Regions from separate parts of the Saccharopolyspora sp. SCSIO 74807 genome, predicted to be linked through region 1. Evidence: riboswitches for the same ligand, from Rfam matches in the RefSeq annotation. Region 1 holds a riboswitch; each other region holds the start of a gene.
The links. A riboswitch is a leader RNA that binds a small molecule or an ion and turns the genes downstream of it on or off. The one in region 1 is predicted to bind cobalamin.
Positions count from the first base shown of each region.

Region 2: another riboswitch for cobalamin. It lies ahead of V1457_RS26110 (ABC transporter substrate-binding protein); the one in region 1 lies ahead of V1457_RS25525 (ABC transporter substrate-binding protein).
Region 3: another riboswitch for cobalamin. It lies ahead of cobN (cobaltochelatase subunit CobN); the one in region 1 lies ahead of V1457_RS25525 (ABC transporter substrate-binding protein).

Region 1 covers NZ_CP146100.1:5,557,419-5,561,692, reverse strand. Annotated here, with positions in the region: gene V1457_RS25535 (MFS transporter) at 1-832, shown strand, start outside; gene V1457_RS25530 (hotdog fold domain-containing protein) at 866-1,330, opposite strand; cobalamin riboswitch at 1,478-1,654, shown strand; gene V1457_RS25525 (ABC transporter substrate-binding protein) at 1,716-2,726, shown strand; gene V1457_RS25520 (iron chelate uptake ABC transporter family permease subunit) at 2,723-3,745, shown strand; gene V1457_RS25515 (ABC transporter ATP-binding protein) at 3,742-4,274, shown strand, end outside.
Region 2 covers NZ_CP146100.1:5,674,595-5,678,868, forward strand. Annotated here, with positions in the region: gene V1457_RS26105 (ABC transporter permease) at 1-641, opposite strand, end outside; gene V1457_RS26110 (ABC transporter substrate-binding protein) at 638-2,158, opposite strand; cobalamin riboswitch at 2,243-2,430, opposite strand; gene V1457_RS26115 (DUF899 domain-containing protein) at 2,524-3,282, opposite strand; gene V1457_RS26120 (GNAT family N-acetyltransferase) at 3,519-4,007, shown strand; gene V1457_RS26125 (hypothetical protein) at 4,011-4,247, opposite strand; gene V1457_RS26130 (sodium:solute symporter family protein) at 4,262-4,274, opposite strand, start outside.
Region 3 covers NZ_CP146100.1:208,212-212,485, forward strand. Annotated here, with positions in the region: gene V1457_RS00945 (precorrin-8X methylmutase) at 1-319, opposite strand, end outside; gene cobG (precorrin-3B synthase) at 316-1,509, opposite strand; cobalamin riboswitch at 1,670-1,905, shown strand; gene cobN (cobaltochelatase subunit CobN) at 2,014-4,274, shown strand, end outside.

The DNA.
Region 1 (4,274 bases):
CACCATGGGATACCCGGTGCTGGGTTCCGGCGCGGTCTCGGTGCTGAAGCCGACCATCGGCTACTACCCGACGCTGTGGGTGTCGCTGCTGCTGATCCTGGTCGGCTCGGCGATCGTGTTCACGATGCTCAAGGAGCGTTCCGGCTACGAAGGACTCAGCCAAGGCGCCGAACGCGCGAGCGTCGTGCAGACCCTCGTCGGATGCGTCACGATCATGTTCGAGAAGCCGAAGGTCGGCATGGGCGCGCTGATGCGCCTGATCAACACCACTTCGCAGTTCGGCGTGTGGGTGTTCGTGCCGCTGTACCTGATCCAGGAAGTCGAGTTCGGCTCCGAGGAGTGGTCCACGCTCCTGATGATCATGATGGGCTCGAACCTGGTCGGCGTGGTCGTGCTCGGCGCGGTCGGCGACCGGTGGAGCGGGAGCCAGACCATCGTCTGGTTCGGCGGTGTGCTCGCCGCGGTCGCCTGCCTCGGGCTGTACTACGTGCCGGCCACGTTCGGGCACAACTACGCGCTGGTCGCGGTCGCGTGCGCGATCTTCGGGATCGGCATGGCCGGGTACGTCCCGCTGCCGCCGCTGATGACCATGCACGCGCCGAACCGCACCGGCCAGGTCATGTCCACCTACACGCTCGGCGCGGGCGCCAGCCAGGCACTCGGGCCGGCGATCGGGACGGCGTTCATCGGAATCCTCGGCATCCAAGGCGTGCTGTGGATCTACGCGGTGCTGCACCTGATCAGCGCCGGACTGGCGCTGGTCATCCGCACTTCCAGTGCCACTGAAGAGGAACTCGCCGCGGCGCCCAAGGACGCGGTCCCGGCGCACTGACGCCCGCGGGGGCCTGCCGCGCGCAGGCCCCCGTCAAGCCTTCTTCGCGGACACGCGCATCGAGATGTCGGCGGTGACGACGGCGTCGCCGGCGGCGTCCAGAATCCGCACCGGCACGACCCACTCCGCGGGCTGGTCGGAGAGTTCCGGAAGCTCCAGCTCGGCGACTCCGCGCAGGTCCGTTTTCGCTTTCGCGAGGTAGCGGACGGTCATTCCCGTGGGGATCCAGCGGTGCGAGCCGGGCAGGCTCGCCTCCATCAGCATCCCGGCCGCGACCTCGGCGAGATTGCACGCGGCGATCGCGTGGAACGTGCCGAGGTGGTTGTGCACCCGGCGGCGGTTGGCCGCGCGCACCTCGCAACGGCCCGGACGCATCTCGGTGATGTGCGGGCGGATGGTGCTGAAGTACGGCGCGCGTCGGCACACCGCCCAGGAGAACAACCGGGTTCCCAGCGGCTTCGGCTCCAGCTTGCGCCACATCTGCACGGTCGAGGACATCGCGGACTCCTTGGGACACCAGGCATTACCGGCGGGTAACTTATTCTGGCCGATGGCCGCCGGTCAACCGGTCGCAGTCCGGAGCGGGCCGATCACGGTCAGCGGGCGCGAGGAACGTCACCATGTCCGCGCGGTGGTATGTCCGGTTAGGGTGCTCGGCGAGCCAGTCGTGCCCACGTGGCCAGGGAATCCGGTCGGAAGCCGGAACTGACGCGCAGCGGTGGGGGTGATGGGCGGGGCGATGCCACTGGATCCGTTCCGGGAAGGCGGCCCCGTCCGGTGCGAACCCGAGTCCGAAGACCTGCTGGCTCCCCGGACCGCAGGCGGTGCCGGGTCGTGGCCGACCGGGCTTCGCGCATGGGCCCGGGGTGAGGATCGCAAAGCAGTGTTCGCTGTTCGCGCCCGCGCGTTGCGCGCCGGGCTGGTGGTGCTGGCCGCCGTTGTGCTCGCTTCCTGTTCCGCACCCGCTCCGAAAGAGGACGCCGGAGGCGGGAAAACGCTGCGCAACTGCGGAACCGACGTCACTGTGGACGGTCCGCCGCAGCGCGCGGTGAGCCTGAACCAGTCCACCACCGAGATCATGCTCTCGCTCGGGCTGGCCGACCGGATGGTGGGCACGGCGACCTGGACCGATCCGGTGGATCCGGCGTTGGCGCAGGCCAACGCGACGGTGCCGCGGCTCGCCGAGAACAATCCGTCGTACGAGGCGGTGCTGGGCACCGAGCCGGACATCGTGCTCGGGGCCTATCAAGCCGTGTTCACCGACGAAGGCGTCGCCGATCGCGAGCGGTTCGGCGAACTCGGCGTGCCCACATACCTGTCGCCGAGCAACTGCTTCCCGGAGGCCGCGCCGCTGGCCGAACCGGTCGAGCTCGACGACATCTACCGGGAAGTGCAGGAGATCGCCGACATCTTCGGCGTTCCGGAACGCGGGCGCGCGCTCACCACGCAGCTGCGCGAACGGGTGGCCGCCGCGCGGCAGCGGGTCGACCGGTTGGAGTCCACCAAGGACACATCGGTGCTGTTCTGGTTCGCCCGCACGGAATCGCCCTACGTGGCGGGATCCACCGGTGCACCGGCGATCATGGCCAGGGAGCTGGGCGTGCGCAACGCCTACGACGACGCGCGGTCGATGTGGCCGCAAGTGTCCTGGGAGGACATCCTCGCCCGCGATCCCGACCTGCTCGTGCTCGGCGACCTGACCCGCGGCGGAGAAGGCGACGGCCTTGCCGCGAAACGGGATTTCCTGCGCACCGACCCGGCGGTGTCCCGGCTGGCCGCGGTGCGCGACGGGCGGTCGATGGGCATGACCGGCACCGAGCTCAACGTCAGCATCCGCACTGTGCAAGGGATCGAGCGGCTCGCGGACAAACTCGTCGAACTGGACCGGCGTTGACGGCGAACCGGGCACCGGCGGCGGCCATCGTCCTCGCCGGAGTGCCGATCCTGTTGCTGTCGGCCGCGATCGCGGTGACGCTCGGGCCCGCGCAGCTCACCGTCGTGGACGTCGCCGGTGTGGTCGGCAGCAAGCTCGGGCTCGCCGAGACCGGCGTTTCCCGCATCGGGCAGGGCATCGTGTGGCAGCTGCGGTTGCCGCGCGCGGCGCTGGCCGCGATCTGCGGAGCCGGGCTCGGAGTCTGCGGGGCGGTACTGCAATCGTTGCTGCGCAACCCATTGGCCGATCCGTTCCTGTTAGGAGTGTCGGCGGGAGCCTCGACCGGGGCGGTCTCGGTGGTCGTGCTCGGTCTCGGGGCCGGGGCGGTCGGTCTCACCGCCGGGGCGTTCGCCGGGGCGCTGATCGCGTTCGCGCTGGTGATGTTGCTGGCGACGGCCGCAGGCGGCGCGGCCGGGCACGTGGTGCTGGCCGGAGTCGCCGGGACGCAGCTGTTCTCCGCGCTGACCTCGTACATCGTGATCACCTCCGCGGACGCCGACCAGACCCGCGGCGTGCTCTTCTGGCTGCTGGGCTCGCTTTCCGGTGCGCGCTGGGATGATGTGCTGCTGGCGGGCGTGGTGTGCGCGGTGTGCCTCGTGCTGTGCTTGGCGAAAGCGGGCTCGCTGGACGCCTTCGCGTTCGGCCAGGACGCCGCCGCCGCTCTCGGAGTCCACGTTGGACGGCTGCGGGCGCTGCTGCTGGTGGTGACCGCGCTGCTGGCCGCGACCTTGGTCGCAGCGGCGGGAGCGATCGGCTTCGTCGGGCTGGTGCTGCCGCAGGCGGCCCGGCTGCTGGTCGGACCGCGGCACCGCGCGCTGCTGCCGGTGACCGCGGTGCTCGGCGCGATCCTGCTGGTGTGGGTGGACGTGCTGGCCACCACGATCGCCGCGCCGCAGGAGGTTCCGGTCGGCGTGGTCACCGCATTGGTCGGGGTGCCTGCCTTCGCGGTCCTGCTGGTCCGGCGGGGGAGGGTGTCGTGAGCCCGACCGCGCGCGAGGTGTCGTGGACAGCCGGGGGCGCGCTCATCCTGGACGGGGTGAGCCTGCGCGCCGAACCGGGCAGCACGCTCGGGCTGCTCGGCCCGAACGGCTCCGGGAAATCCTCGCTGCTGCGGCTGCTGGCAGGGCTGCGCAGGCCCTCCGCCGGTGCGATCGACATCGACGGGCAAGCTATGGCGGCTTGGTCACGACGCGAGTTGGCGCGGCGGATCGCCGTGGTGGAACAGCAGGTGTCCACCGAGGTCGATCTGACCGTCGCCGAAGTCGTCGCGCTCGGCCGCACGCCGCATCGCGGCGGCTGGGGCGGCAGCGGGCCGCAGGACGCCGAGATCATCGCGCGCGCCCTGGCGCGCACCGGGCTGGACGGACTCGGACACCGCCGTTGGCACGGCCTTTCCGGCGGTGAGCGGCAGCGCGCCCAGATCGCGCGGGCGCTCGCGCAGGAACCGGTCGAGCTGCTGCTGGACGAGCCGACGAACCACCTCGACGTCGCCCACCAGCTCGAATTGCT
Region 2 (4,274 bases), 120 kb from region 1:
ACGACGCCGGTGCGGACCTGCCGCGACAGCGCGCACAGCTGCTTGCCGACCAGCACGGCGACCGGCAGCACCAGCACGGCGGGATCGCTCAGCAACGACCAGCCGGACAACCCGACCGCGGTGGCGGGCAACAGGCCCGCTTGCACCGAGAGCACGCCGACCAGCAGCAGCGCAACGGCGAACTCCGGCACCGAGTTCAGCAGCACCACCGCGAAGTTCACCGCCCGGTCGAACTTCGTGCCAGCGCGAAGTCCACTGAGGACACCGGCGGACAGTGCCAGCGGCAGCACGACGGCCAGCGTCAGCAACGCCAGCACCAGCGTGGTGGCCGCCCGCTGGCCGAGCTCGGTCGCCACCGGAATGCCGGTGCGCAACGACGTTCCGAGGTCACCGTGCAGGATTCCGGCTGCCCAGCTAAGGAATCGCTGCCCCAGCGGCTCGTCCAGACCGAGCCGTTCCCGCAGCGCGGCGACCTGCCCGGAATCGGCCTGCTCGCCCAGCAACACCACCGCGGTGTCGCCGGGAAGCAGTGCGGTCAGCGCGAAAACGGCGACCGCGACGATCGCGATCTGGCCCAGCGCGATGCCCAGCCGGGTTGCGAGCAGCACCGCTCCCCTGCCGGGTGCGGCGAGCGCGCTCAACCCGGGCTCACCCGGTCGAAACGCGCCCAGTCCAGGGAATTCGGCGGCGCCGCCCGGACACCGGTGACGCCGTCCGCGGTCGCGACGTTCCAACCGCTGAAGCCCCACACCAGCATCCCGCTCTGCTCCCGGGCGAGGCGCTGCGCCGAAGCGAGCAGCTCGGCGCGCCGCTTTTCGTCCGCAGTGGACAGTGCGCGGTAGTAGAGCGCGTCGAACTCGGGATTGCGGTAGCCGGTGTAGTTGTTGTTGCCTGCGGTGGAGATCATGCGCTGACCGAGGAAGGTCGGCAGCGGAAGCGCGGCCGTCCGGCTGTGCGCGGCGACGCCCTGCTTCTTGATGTCCGAGTAGTAGGTCTCCGAAGGCATCATCCGCGGCGTGACCGTCATGCCGATCTCGCCGAGCTGCTGGCCGATCAAGCTCGCCGCGGACTCGAAGTACGGATCTGCGGTGCTGGTGCGCAATTCCCAGCTCAGCCCCTCGGCCCCGGCCTGCCGCACCAGCGAGCGCGCCAGTTGCACGTCCCGCACCGGTTCCGGCAGATCACGCGGGTAATAGCGCAAACCCAGGCCGAACAGGTCGTTGCCGACGCGGCCCTTCCCGCTCAACGCGATGTCCACCAGCGCACGCCGATCCACCCCGGCACGGACCGCCTGCACCAGCCGTGGATCCGCGAACGGCGGACGGTCCACTTTGAGCAGAACGGCCTGCATCGTGCCGTGCGGCTCGGAGAAGACCCGCGCGCGCCCGTCCTGCTCCAGCAGCCGAACCGAGTTGGCGCTCACGTCGTGCGCGTAGTGCACCTGCCCGGAAAGCAGCGCGGTCACCCGCGCGCTTTCCTCCTCCACCGGCACGAATTCCAGCTCGGCGGGCACCGGCGGGCCGGACCAGTGCTGCTCGTTGCGGGCGAACACGGCCGGGCCGCCCGGCTGGAAGGACACGAACCGGAACGGCCCGGAACCGACGGGTTGCCTGAAGTCAGTGGTCCCCGCGGGCACGATCTCGGTGCTCGGCGCGCCCCACGCCGCGGGGAACTCGAAGTTCGGGCCGCCGAGCACGAGTTCCAGCTCGGTCGCCGATAACGCCTTGCTGGCGGCGAAATCGACGTCGGCGAAGTGCGAGCGCGCCTGCGCGCCGGTGCTGCGGTCGGCGATGCGACGGTAGGTGTAGAGGACGTCATCGGCGGTGACCGGCCGTCCATCGTGGAACTTCGCCGGGCGCAACCGGATCCGCCAGCGGGTTCCGGTCGCGTCCGGTGCCCACGACTCGGCCAGCCGCGGGACCACGCTCATGTCGTCGGCGTAGCCGACCAGCGTGTCGAACAGCGCTTTCGCCCTGGCCTGGTCCACGAACAGCGAACCGGTGTGCGGGTCGAGGGATTCGGTGGTGCCGCCCGCGGGGAACGCCACGCGCAACCGGCCCGCGGACCCGCCCGAACCGGTGCAGGAAACCAGCGGCACCGCGGCGAACGCGCCCGCGGCCGCGGCGAGCAGCCGTCTGCGGCCGATCACGGCGCTCACGCCGGTCGAACGGCGGCAGACGTACCAGGTGCGGGAACGGCGCTCGGGCGCACGGGAAACCTCCTCCGGGGCTCCGCGACCCCGTCGAATCTGCTGCGACGGCGCCAGTCTCCTGACTCATGGATCGACGCTCCGCCCGGCCTTCCCACCGAGCACCGGCAGTGGCCCGAGTGGACGGAACTCCCCATTCACAGTGGCGGGACCGCGCCGGATTCGCACCGGGCTTCCTGCGCACCGTCGCAATGGACTGCGCGACAAGCTTTCAAGGCGGATCAGGTCTTGTCAAGAAACCACCCGGCTGCTGCGACGGGCGTTACGCCGCCCCTTCCTGAGTCCTGGGCGGCGTCGCGCGCACGGTCACCGGGTCAGTACTCGTCGTGGTAAAGGACTCGATCGCTGCCCGCCGGGGCGCCGTATTCGGTGGCGCGGCCCTTCGGTTCCTCCCACTCCTCCTGGCGTCCGAGCGGGGTCAGGTCCAGCAGGCTCGTGGTGCTGCCGAGCCCGTCCATGCCGCGTGCGTAGGTCGAGTAGGTGTGGAACACCGCGTCCCCGTCGCGCAGGAACACGCTCAGGCCGGGCAGCTCGAACGGCTGCGAGTCGCCGAGGTAGTAGCCGACGCCGGCCTCGTCGAGTTCCTGCTTGCTGCGGTAGTTGTACTCGATCGGCCGCACCGACTCGTCGTGCGTCACGTGGAAGTCGTGGTTGAACCGCGTGCCGTTCGACGAGTACCAGGGCACCGTCCAGCCCATCCGGCGCTGGAACGGTTCGATCTTCTCCCAGGGCGCGCGGGAGACCGCGACGAGGTTGGTGTCCCGGGCGCGCAGGTGCGTGAGGTCGCCGAGCTGGTCCACGAACGCCGAACAGCTCGGGCAACCGGTGTCCCACTCCGGGTCGAACATGAAGTGGTACACGACGAGCTGGCGGCGGCCGTCGAACAGGTCGGGCAATCGCAGCTCACCGTCCGGACCGTGGAACCGGTAATCGGACTCGACCCGCACCATCGGCAACCGCCTGCGGTCGGCGTTGAGCGCGTCGCGCGCCTTCGTCGCGGCCTTCTCCTGCGCCAGCAGCCGCACGCGCGCCGCGCGCCACTGCTCCGGCGAAACGATCTCGGGCAGATTCATCGTCGCTCCCTGTCGAACAAGTGCCTACGCAGGGGGTGGACCGATGCCGGTGGCAAAACTCATCGGACCAGCCGGCCGAAGGCTTGCCGCGAAGAGCAGCATCCAGCCCCGATCAAGAACACTTGCTCCGGAGTGTAACGATGTCGTCACTTTCGGTACTCACTGGAAACAGCGCGGCGAACCGCCGTTGCCAGCGCAGGAGTGGATCGTGATTCCGGCGGTGCGAGGATCGGCACATGTTCATCCGGGAAGCAACAGCCGAGGACTGGCCGCTGATCTGGCCGTTCTTCCACCGCATCGTCGCCGCGGCCGAGACCTACACCTACCCGCCCGACATGAGCAGCGCCGAAGCCCGGCGGGCCTGGCTGAGCCCGGCCCCGGACCGCGCGACCGTCGCCGTCGCCGACGGCGGCACGATCCTGGGCAGCGCGCACATGCAGCCGAACCGGCACGGCCCCGGCTCGCACGTGGCCAACGCCAGCTACATGGTCGACCCGGACCACGCCGGACGCGGCGTGGGGCGGCGGCTGTGCGAGGAGAGCCTGGATTGGGCGCGGGCGGCCGGGTTCCGGGCGATGCAGTTCAACGCGGTCACCGAGACCAACACCGGTGCGATCCGGCTCTACGAGTCCCTCGGATTCGAGATCATCGGGACGGTGCCGGAAGCGTTCCACGATCCCGCGCGGGGTTACGTCGGCCTGCACGTGATGCACCTGCGGTTGTGAGCATCACTGCGCTGAGGTGTCCTCCGGGCGCCCCTCGCCGCGGCCGAACCTGGCCCACAGCAAGAAGAAAACGCCCAGCGCGAGCATTCCCGCGCCGTTCCACAGGTTGATCGGCAAGCCGCCCGACTTCGCCAGATCCGCCGGACCGTCGAACAACCCGGCCACGCCGAGCGCGATGCCGTAGATCACGAACACCGCGCCGATCAGCACCCGCAGGTCGAAGATCCGCCGCTTCGGCATCGCACACCTCCGCTTCAGTAGACGAGC
Region 3 (4,274 bases), 1.3 Mb from region 1:
CTCGCTGGTCACCGAGGGTGCAGACGATGTCGTTGGCGGCCGGGAGGCGGCGCCGGGTGATTCCGGCGGCGACCATCTCCGCGTCGCAGAACACCGGCGCGCCCGCGCGCAACGCCTTGCGAGCGGCCAGCACCGCGTTCGGCGACCAGGCCAGATCGGCGACCAGGTCGACCATGCCGCAAGCGTGGATCATGCGGACCGCGACCCCGGCGACCTCCGGCGGCATCCCGTCCAGTTCGGCCTCGGCGCGGATCGTGGCGAAGGAACGGCGGTAGATCTCCGGGCCTTCGCGGACGTACTCGTAGCGACCGGTGTTCACAGTGCCCTCCGTGCCGCTTCGAGCGCGGCGGTCGGTTCGCTGCCGGCCGGTTTCCCGCCGACCTCGTAGCCGGCCTCGGTGGCCAGCACTTCCACTCCGCGACCCGCGGGCCGCCCGCACCGGCGGGAACAGCCCGCCCAGTGCACCGGCAGCTCCCCGGGACGCGCGGTGCGCGCGGCGTCCGTGCGGACGTCCGCCAAGGATTTCGCGCAGCCGGGGCTGCCGGTGCACGCGGTGATTCCGGCCAGTGGCGCGGACTCGTCCACGACCAGCCCCGCGGAGTCCAGTTCGGACAGTAGCGTTGCGGCTTCGCCGCGCGGGATTCCCGGCAGCACCAGGGTCCGCCACGGAGTGAGCCGGAGCTGCCCGGCGACTTCCGCCGCGGCGCTGACGCAGGCGACCTGGGCCGGGCTCAACCGGCCCAGCGGAGCCCCGGCCGCGACGCTCACTCGCCCGTCGCCGAGCTGCCGGCGCCCGAGGTGGGCGTGCGTCGGCACCACCTCGTCGGGCACGGCGACCGGCTCTGCCGCGGAAATCCCCAGCGCAGCGAGGACCCGCTGGGTGACGCGCGAAGCACCATCGGTGAGTTCGTCGAGCCGCCAGCTCGCCGCTCGCTGCTGCGCCCGCTCGGCCAGGAACGCCTCCGCGGCCAGCACCGCGGCCTGCGCGGCAGCATCCGCCGTGACCCGAATCCCCTTGTCCACGCCCGAAAGCAGCACCGCGACCGAGTCACCCACCGGCAACAACCCGACGTCACCGCGCAACCCCGTGACGTCACCGCACCCGTCGTCCACAGTGAACAGGAACCGGCCGGGCAGCTCGGCCAAGCCCGGAACCGCGCACAACCGCTCGTCGAGCTCCCGCGACACCGCGTGCACGTCCAGTGCGCCGTCGCTACCGGGCGAGGCGATCACGTTGCGTACTCGCTCGTGCGTCGCGGACGGCAGCAATCCCGCGCCGGCGAGCCGCCCGGCGAACTCCGCCCCGGAAGCCAGCCCGCGCACCTGCAGGTTCGCCCGCGAGGTCAGCTCCCACCCGCCGTCGCCGAGCTGCGCAGCATCGGCCAGCGCCCGCACCTGGTGCGCGGTCAGCCGCCCGCCGGGCACCCGCACCCGGGCCAGTCCGCCGTCCGCGGCCTCGTGCACCCGCAGCGCGCCGGGGCACGCATCGGGCTCGGCTCGTTCCGGCACAGCTTCCCGCCTTCACTGATCGTGGTCGTCCCGACACCGGAATCCGCTGCGCACGGCGTCGGCGCTCGGTAGCGCGCGGACCATCGGCGCACACCGGCGATCGTCGATACTACGACCAGGGGTGGTTGCGGGGGCAAAACACGAGCGCTTCACCACGCCGCACTTGACTAACGATCGCGGCGTTGCGGAGAGTGGTCGACGGCGACGAGTGGAGGAAGCCGGTGCGAATCCGGCGCGGTCCCGCCACTGTCACCGGGGAGCGGACTCCGATGGGCGAAGTCGAGCACTTCGCGGCCACTGCCTGCGGGCAACGGCGGCCACTGCCTGCGGGCGGGAAGGCCGGGGCGAGCAGCGATCCGGGAGCCAGGACACTCCGCCGCCGCCATGCCTGCCAGCCGGGGCCCGACGACCGGGTGCCCGACGACTCCGGGGCGGACGACCCCGAGGAAGGTTGACCATGCGTCCTGCGACGTCCGTGTCCCCGCGAAACGGGGAGCGTGCCGCGTGATCCTGCTGCTGTCCACATCGGACACCGATCTGCTGAGCGCGCGCGCCGCGAACGCCGACTCCGGTGTCGCGCAGTTCCGGCTCGGCAACCCCGCCCGGCTCGGCGTGGACGACCTGCCGCCGCTGCTGGAAGGCGTCGACCTCGTCGTGGTCCGCCTGCTCGGCGGCCGCCGCGCCTGGGAGGAGGGCCTGGACGCGCTGCTGGCCGGGCCGCGGCCGGTGGTGGTGCTCGGCGGCGAGCAGGCCCCGGACGCGGAGCTGATGGAGTGCTCCACGGTGCCCGGCGGGGTTTGCGCGCAGGCGCACAGCTACCTCGCCCAGGGCGGGCCGCAGAACCTGACGCAGCTGTTCCACTTCCTGTCGGACACGATCCTGCTCACCGGACACGGCTTCGAGCCGCCGGTGGAGACTCCCAAGTGGGGCGTGCTGGAACGCGAGCCGCGCCGCACCGAGGGCCCGACGGTGGCGGTGCTGTACTACCGCGCGCACCACATGGCCGGGAACACCGCGTTCGCGCACGCGCTCTCGGAGTCCATTGAGGACGCCGGTGGGCAGGCGCTGCCGGTGTTCTGCGCCTCGCTGCGCGCTCCGGAGCCGGGACTGCTAGACACGCTCGAGCAGGCGGACGCGCTGATCGTCACGGTTCTCGCGGCGGGCGGCACGAAACCCGCGACCGCGCAGGCCGGTGGCGACGACGAGGCGTGGGACGTGGGTGCGCTGGCCGAGCTGGACATCCCGATCCTGCAAGGGCTCACGCTCACCTCCAGCCGCGCGGCGTGGGAGGAGAACGACGAGGGACTGTCCCCACTGGACATGGCCACGCAGGTGGCGGTGCCGGAGTTCGACGGGCGGCTGATCACGGTGCCGTTCTCGTTCAAGGAGAACGACTCCGAGGGCTTGCCGGTCTACGTCGCCGATCCGGAGCGCACCGCGCGCGTCGCCGGGACCGCGGTACGGCACGCGCAGCTCAAGCACGTGCAGCCGCAGGACAAGCGGCTGGTGCTGATGCTATCGGCGTATCCGACCAAGCACTCCCGCATCGGCAACGCGGTCGGGCTGGACACCCCGGCCAGCGCGGTGAAGATGCTGGCCACGCTGCGCGACGCGGGCTACGACATCGGCCCGGCCGACGGCCCGGACGCGCTGCCCGGCGTCGCCGCGCAGGACGGTGACGCGCTGGTGCACGCGCTGATCGCGGCGGGTGGGCAGGACCCGGACTGGTTGTCCGAGGAGCAGCTTTCCGGGAATCCGGTGCGGATTCCGGCCAAGCGCTACGCCGAGTGGTACGCGACGCTGCCCGCGGACCTGCGCGAGAGCATCGAGCAGCACTGGGGTCCGCCGCCTGGCGAGCAGTTCGTGGACCGCTCGCACGACCCGGACGGCGAGATCGTGCTCGCCGCGCTGCGCGCGGGCAACGTGGTGATCATGGTGCAGCCGCCGCGCGGTTTCGGCGAGAACCCGATCGCGATCTACCACGATCCGGACCTGCCGCCGAGCCACCACTACCTGGCCGCCTACCGCTGGCTCAACCACGAGTTCGGCGCGCACGCGATGGTGCACCTGGGCAAGCACGGCAACCTGGAGTGGCTGCCGGGCAAAACCGCGGGCATGTCGGCGTCCTGCGCGCCGGACGCGGCGCTGGGCGACCTGCCGCTGATCTACCCGTTCCTGGTCAACGACCCCGGTGAGGGCACGCAGGCCAAGCGGCGGGTGCACGCCACGCTGGTGGACCACCTGGTGCCGCCGATGGCGCGCGCGGAGAGCTACGGCGACATCGCCAAGCTGGAGCAACTGCTCGACGAGCACGCGCAGATCTCCGCGATGGACCCGGCGAAGCTGCCCGCGATCCGCAGCCAGATCTGGACGCTGATGCAGGCCGCGAAGCTCGACCACGACCTCGGGCTGGAAGAACGCCCGCACGAAGCCGAATTCGACGACATGCTGCTGCACGTCGACGGCTGGCTCTGCGAGATCAAGGACGCGCAGATCCGCGACGGCCTGCACATCCTCGGCGGCGCGCCGACCGGTGAGCCGCGGGTGAACCTGGTGCTGGCGATGCTGCGGGCGCGGCAGATGTGGGGCGGGCAGTCCGCCGCGCTGCCCGGCCTGCGCGAGGCGCTGGGCATGTTGGAGGACGGCAGCGTCGCCCGCGGCACCGTGGACGACGTGGAAACCAGCGCGCACGCCCTGGTTTCCGGTATGGAGGAGCACGACTGGGAGCTCTCGGCGGTGCCGGAGGTCTGCCGTTCGGTGCTCGG